2 regions of the Anaerobacillus sp. MEB173 genome follow, and region 1 is predicted to be linked to the other one. Evidence: riboswitches for the same ligand, from Rfam matches in the RefSeq annotation. Region 1 holds a riboswitch; the other holds the start of a gene.
The links. Region 1 has a riboswitch for glycine ahead of glyA (serine hydroxymethyltransferase). Riboswitches for the same ligand answer to the same signal wherever they lie in the genome.
Positions count from the first base shown of each region.

Region 2: it holds a riboswitch for glycine, as region 1 does, so the genes downstream of both, gcvT (glycine cleavage system aminomethyltransferase GcvT) here and glyA (serine hydroxymethyltransferase) in region 1, are expected to answer to the same signal.

Region 1 covers NZ_JBJMAU010000001.1:503,414-506,838, reverse strand. Annotated here, with positions in the region: gene ACJ2A9_RS02565 (amidohydrolase) at 1-804, shown strand, start outside; glycine riboswitch at 918-1,020, shown strand; glycine riboswitch at 1,024-1,106, shown strand; gene glyA (serine hydroxymethyltransferase) at 1,265-2,515, shown strand; gene ACJ2A9_RS02555 (serine dehydratase beta chain) at 2,533-3,054, shown strand; gene sdaAA (L-serine ammonia-lyase, iron-sulfur-dependent, subunit alpha) at 3,054-3,425, shown strand, end outside.
Region 2 covers NZ_JBJMAU010000002.1:153,952-157,376, reverse strand. Annotated here, with positions in the region: gene ACJ2A9_RS05175 (DEAD/DEAH box helicase) at 1-1,334, opposite strand, end outside; glycine riboswitch at 1,496-1,589, shown strand; gene gcvT (glycine cleavage system aminomethyltransferase GcvT) at 1,869-2,966, shown strand; gene gcvPA (aminomethyl-transferring glycine dehydrogenase subunit GcvPA) at 2,983-3,425, shown strand, end outside.

The sequences.
Region 1 (3,425 bases):
ACACCACCTGGTGGAGCAAAGAGTATTTTGGATTCAGGGATCCTTGATGATGTGGATCATATTTTTGGTACTCATTTATTTCCTACTGAATCTACAGGAACAGTTGGTTATAACAGCGAGTATTCGATGGCAGGGAGAAGTGGTTTTAACCTAGGTATTCAAGGAGCTGGCGGACACGGTTCATCACCACATTTGGCGAACGACCCGATTGTAGCTGGGGCACATTTTGTAACAGCGATTCAAACGATTATAAGCCGTAGATTAAATCCGTTTGATACTGGTGTAATTACGGTGGGATCTTTTGATGGGAAAGGCGCCCGAAATGTTATTAAAGATCGTGTTGAACTTGAAGGTGATGCTCGTTATATGTCAGTTGAGACAAGACAAATCATTGAAACAGAAATGCACCGAATTGTGAAAGGAATCGAAGCTGAATTTGCGGTAGAGTGCGATTTTACGTATGTTAATGATTATCCGCCTTTATATAATCACCCGGAAATTACTGAATTTGTAAAATCAACACTTGAAAAGGTGGACGACCTAGATATAAAACAAGTGATTGAATTTCCGAAGTTTTCCGGTTCAGAAGATTTTGCTTACTACCTAGAAAAGATTCCTGGAACATTCTTTTATATTGGCTGTAAACCAAAAGGAGTAGAAAAAGTCTATTTTAATCACCATCCGAAGTTCGATATTGATGAAGACTCCCTTTTGGTTGCGGCAAAATCAGTTGGACACGTTGTGTGTAGTTATTTTGAACAATATAATTATTCTCAATTTGAAAAAACAATTGAAATAAAATAATTCTTTTATAATATTATTTCTTTTTAGAAAAATAAAAATAGTAGGAAAATATAGTTGACAGTCGTAAATTAAGTCGTTATTCTAAACTTAATCAAAAAATGAATAGATTGCGGATGATGGTTGTAGGAGAGTGTATAAGTAAGTGCACACCGAAGGAGCAAGTTCCAAAAAGACCCTTGGGACAAATCTCTCAGGTAGAAGAACTACAACAGGACGCACCTCTGGAGAGCGCGTAATTAAACGCCACCAAAGGGGTAGACTTCGATAATAATGAAGTTAAACTCTCAGGTAAAAGGACAGAGAAGGGTAGCGAAAATAAACTATCTTTTTCTGTCCTTTTTGTTTGCAATCAAGGACAGAAAAGGTAGTGAGTGAGCTACCTTTCCTGTCCTTTTTTTCATGGATAAAAAGTGTAGCAGATAGATAAGTTAGGTGTTTTAAAAATTTAGGAGGGATTTGAATGAGTTTAAAACAAAATGATTCAGTTATTTTCGAAGCAATAGAAAGTGAAAAAAAACGTCAGCATAACACATTGGAGTTAATTGCATCTGAGAATTTTGTAAGTTCAGACGTATTAGAAGCCATGGGGAGTGTAATGACAAATAAATATGCAGAAGGTTATCCAGGAAAACGTTATTATGGTGGTTGTGAATACGTTGATCTTGCAGAACAAGCGGCGATTGACCGGTTGACTACTTTATTTGGAGCCAAATTCGCAAACGTCCAGCCTCATTCTGGAGCACAGGCGAATACAGCTGTATTTTTTGCCTTACTTCAACCAGGTGATAAAGTGATGGGAATGAATTTATCGCATGGTGGACATCTCACACATGGAAGTCCAGTAAGTATGTCAGGAAAATGGTTTGATGTTGTATCGTACGGGGTGAGAGAAGATACTCAGCTGATTGATTATGATGAGCTTGAAACAATAGCCAAAAAAGAAAAACCAAAATTAATTATTGCTGGTACAAGTGCATATCCAAGAAAGATTGATTTTGCAAGGTTTAGAGAAATTGCTGATCAAGTTGGTGCGAAGCTAATGGTGGATATGGCACATATTGCAGGTCTTGTTGCAGCAGGATTACACCCATCACCAGTTCCTTATGCTGACGTTGTCACAAGTACTACGCATAAAACATTACGCGGACCTCGCGGCGGTATCATTTTAACAAATGATGAAGAGATCATTAAACAAATTAATAAAGCGGTTTTCCCAGGTATCCAAGGCGGGCCATTGATGCACATTATTGCGGCTAAAGCAGTTGCCTTCAAAGAAGCGTTACAGCCAAGCTTTAAAGAATATGCCAAACAGGTCATCGAAAATGCCGAATCACTTGGTGAAGCTCTAAAGAAAGAAGGAGCAGCCCTAGTTTCAGGAGGAACAGATAACCATATTGTATTACTTGATGTACGTCCGTGGAACTTAACTGGAAAAGAAGCGGAGAAGTTGCTAGAAGAAGCAGGTATTACAGTGAACAAAAATACGATCCCGTTTGATCCGCAAAGTCCTTTTGTTACAAGTGGAATCCGCATGGGAACTGCTGCATTAACAACACGCGGGATGAAAAAGGATGAAATGGAGAAAATCGCTAAAGTAATCGCAGATGTATTGAAGAGTAAAGGGGATTCAACGGTTTTAGCAAAGGCAAAGGAAACAACAAAAGCCATTTGTGGTGCCTATCCATTATTTCAACAACCAATCAATGTGTAAGAAAGGAGCAATCACTCATGGAATTTCAAAGTTGTTTTGACATTATTGGTCCAATTATGGTTGGACCATCGAGTTCTCATACTGCAGGTGTCGTATCAATTGGTAAGTTTGTTCACGAACTTTTGGATGGATGTCCTGAAAAAGCAGAAATTACTTTCTACGGCTCCTTTGCAGAAACACATCAAGGACATGGAACAGATAAAGCGATTCTAGGTGGATTGCTTGGAATGGATACAGATGATTCCCGGATAAAACATGCCATCGAAATGACTCATCACAATGGACTATACTATAGGCTTCAACTTGAAGAGAGTTGTCCGTATTTTGATCACCCGAATACAACGGTTATATCGGCAAAACGTAAAAACATTGAAGTTAAAGTTGGTGGTGTGTCGTTAGGTGGAGGTTTATCAAAAATCTTTATGATTAACGATGAGATGAAAGATATCCGGTTGAGCTCAAGCGATAGTATATCGACGCTTGTAGCATGCTTCCATCAAGACATGAAGAAAGAAACTGTTCTAAAGGGTGTTGTATGATGGAAATCCGGTCAATGAGTGAGCTTATTGAAATTTGTACAACTGAAAAGAAAACGATTGGCCAAATCATGCTGATGATGGAAGAGGAAAAATCAGGAAAAGATAAAGAAACAATTTTCCGGATGATGGAAGAGCGCTTAATTAAAATGAAAGAAGCTGTAGATAGCGGAACAAACGACCCCTCGTCTGCACCGAGCGGTATTTCAGGTGGGGATGCAACGAAAATGAATGATTATGTAAGACAAGGTAAATCTTTATCAGGAAGTTTTATCAGTGATGCGATGACATTTTCACTTGCTACATCAGAGAGTAATGCACGGATGGGGGTCATCGTAGCCACTCCAACTGCCGGTGCTGCTGGGATATTACCT
Region 2 (3,425 bases), on a different contig from region 1:
TGATGGCAGAACTGGAGATTGATTCCCTCTCCGCCTGCTTCTGTTGCAATTAATACTTGTGCCCGATCTTTGAATAATTGTTTCATCCAGTCTTTCTTACTACGCTTAAATCCACCACGAAATGGTACAGATGTAATCCCATGTTGACTTAAGAACCATTGTAAATATAATTGAGTAGCACGATATTCTGTAAAAATTATCACTTTATCATTTATGTTCTGGATAATTTCTAACGCTTTTTCCGCTTTAGAATTACGCGTAATCTTTTCTATTTTACTCATCAATGTTTTAATAATCGTTTGGGCATACGAATTTGGATCTAGCTTTTCTGACATCCCTTTTAATGTCATAAATGCAGCTTCACGACTGCTGCAAATTTCTCGCTGTAAAGTAAGTAATGAGAAGTGACTCTTTAATAGTAAATGATCCTCTGGGTTCTCACTATGCTTTAGTGATGTTAACGTGTTATAGAGATCACGTTCTTCCTCACTAAATGTAATTGGTACTGTTTTTACAATTCGTTTTGGCCAGTCGATTCCTGTTTCTTCACGACGATTGCGAACCATTACCTTGCTTACTAGTTCTCGTAACTGCTCATCATTTTTTGGTGAGCGTTCACTTGAACGGTACGCCTTATCAAAAGTTGATTGATCTCCCAAATGTCCAGGTTTTAAAAGAGATACAAGATTAAAGATTTCCTCTAATTTATTTTGTACAGGCGTAGCAGTTAACAGTAAACAAAACTTTTTCTTTAAATGTTGAACGAATTCATAATTTTTTGTTTTGTTATTCTTTAATTTATGTGCTTCATCAATAATGACGAGGTCATAATTTTGTTTCATAATAATATCTCTGTGAGGATTGCGTTTTGCTGTATCCATCGATGCTACGACAACATCGCATTGTTCCCAAACATAGCTTTTCTTTTGAGGTACAGCTGGAATATAAAATTTTTGATTTAACTCGATTGTCCATTGCGAGACGAGAGAAGCTGGAACTAGGATTAATACTTTTTTTACGAGATTACGTATCATGTATTCTTTCAAAATCAGACCAGCTTCGATCGTTTTTCCGAGTCCTACTTCGTCCGCTAAAATCGCTTTACCATTCATCTTTTCAATAACGGTATTGGCTACTTCAAGTTGATGGCGGTAAGGTTTTAAGTCAGGCAAATGCTTTGGCGCTTGGAGACCATGAAATTCAGGTATGGACAAATGCTCTTCAGCTTCTAATGCTAATTTATAGAGGTCCCAATTTGCCCAAGGACCATCTTCTTCGATATGTTTAATAAATTGCTCTTGCCATTCTGTGTTGAAATGTATTGTAACAGTCATATTCCCTCCTCCTTCCAATCATTAGAGTATTGCCAATGTTGAATAAGAAATGGTAGGATATTAAATGAATATAGAATGTAGTATAAACAAGAAAGTATTAAATCATGTGTTTTATCACTTTCTATTGCTATATTTAGTGTTTTTTAATTACATATTGGCGGATGATAATAAGGGGAGAGATTACCTGATAAGGTAACGCCGAAGGAGCAAACATGGGAATGTGAATCTCTCAGGCAAAAAGACTCTTGTTTGACGCAACTCTGGAGAGAGTTTTTATAGCTTACTATTTACTATGAAAACCACCCACGAGGAAATTTCTTAAGTTTATGCTGATTTAAGAAAGAAACTTTCTGGTTACAGGACAGAGAAATACATTTTACTAGTGTATTTCTCTGTCTTTTTTTATGTTTTTTTATGTTTTTTTGTATGTGTTGACTTTTCGTCAAACATAATAAAGGCGACTATAGTAATCATTACACCAGGAATTTTCATAATCTTTTAAAGCTTTTTATCATTAAATTTGGAGGTATTTGTGTGACTGAATTAAAAAAGACACCACTCTTTGATGTATATAAAGAGCACGGGGCAAAAACAATTGATTTTGGTGGTTGGGATTTACCAGTACAATTTTCAAGTATAAAAGAAGAGCATGAAGCAGTTCGTTCTTGCGCAGGATTATTCGATGTATCACACATGGGCGAAGTCGAAGTGAAAGGGGAAAATGCTTTAGTTTATCTTCAACGTTTAATGACAAATGATGTGTCGAAGCTTAAACCCGGAGCTGCTCAGTATACAGCAATGTGTTACGAAGACGGTGGAACAGTGGATGATTTATTAATATATAAAAAAGATGAAGATGACTATTTACTTGTCATTAACGCCTCAAATATTGAAAAAGATGTAAGTTGGATGGAATCACATCTTATTGATGGGGTAACGGTTATGAATATTTCAGATGAAATTGCCCAAATTGCCCTTCAAGGTCCAGTAGCAGAGAAAGTGTTACAAACACTAACAGAAACTCCATTAGAAGAGATTGGGTTCTTTAAATTTAAAGATGATGTAAATATCAATGGAGTGAAAGCACTTGTATCTCGTACAGGTTACACAGGAGAAGACGGCTTTGAGATTTATTGTCATAAAGAGGATGTTCAACAGTTGTGGAAGGATATATTGGAGGCTGGAAAGAATGAGGGGGTTATTCCTTGCGGTTTAGGTGCAAGAGATACACTTCGATTTGAAGCCAAACTTCCGTTATATGGGCAAGAATTATCGAAACATATTACTCCACTCGAGGCCGGTATCGGATTTGCTGTTAAGACAGATAAAGTCGATGATTTCTTTGGGAAAGATGTACTGAAAAAGCAAAAAGAAGAGGGTTTAGCAAGAAAGCTAGTCGGGATCGAAATGATCGATAAAGGAATCCCAAGAACAGGTTATGAAGTGTTTGTTGGAGAACAGAAGATCGGTGAGGTGACAACTGGTACACAGTCACCAACATTAAAAAAGAACGTCGGTCTGGCACTTCTTGATATCAATTTCACTGCTATAGGCACTGAAGTTGAGGTTCAGGTTCGTAAAAAGCGTTTAAAAGCACAAGTTGTAAAAACACCTTTCTACAAGAGAGGGTAATAAGGGGAGATTACAAATGAGTTATCGTTATTTACCAATGACAGAGCAAGACCAAAAAGAAATGATGGATACGATTGGTATTCAATCAGTTGAAGAACTTTTTGCTGATATTCCTGAAAAAATTCGCTATAAAGGTCAATTAAACATTGAGAAGGAACTGCCGGAGCCTGAATTAGTTAACTATCTGCAAGGTTTAGCTGGTAAAAACGTCAATACGAAGCAATATCCAACTTTTTTAGGTGCTGGAGTATATGATCACTATATTTCATCAGTTGTCGATCATGTCATCTCACGTTCAGAGTTTTATACAGCGTATACACCCTATCAGCCAGAGATTTCTCAAGGTGAACTGCAAGCGATCTTTGAGTTCCAAACTATGGTTAGTGAGTTAACAGGAATGGATCTGGCAAATGCCTCAATGTATGATGGGCAAACAGCTTTAGCTGAGTCAGCAATGCT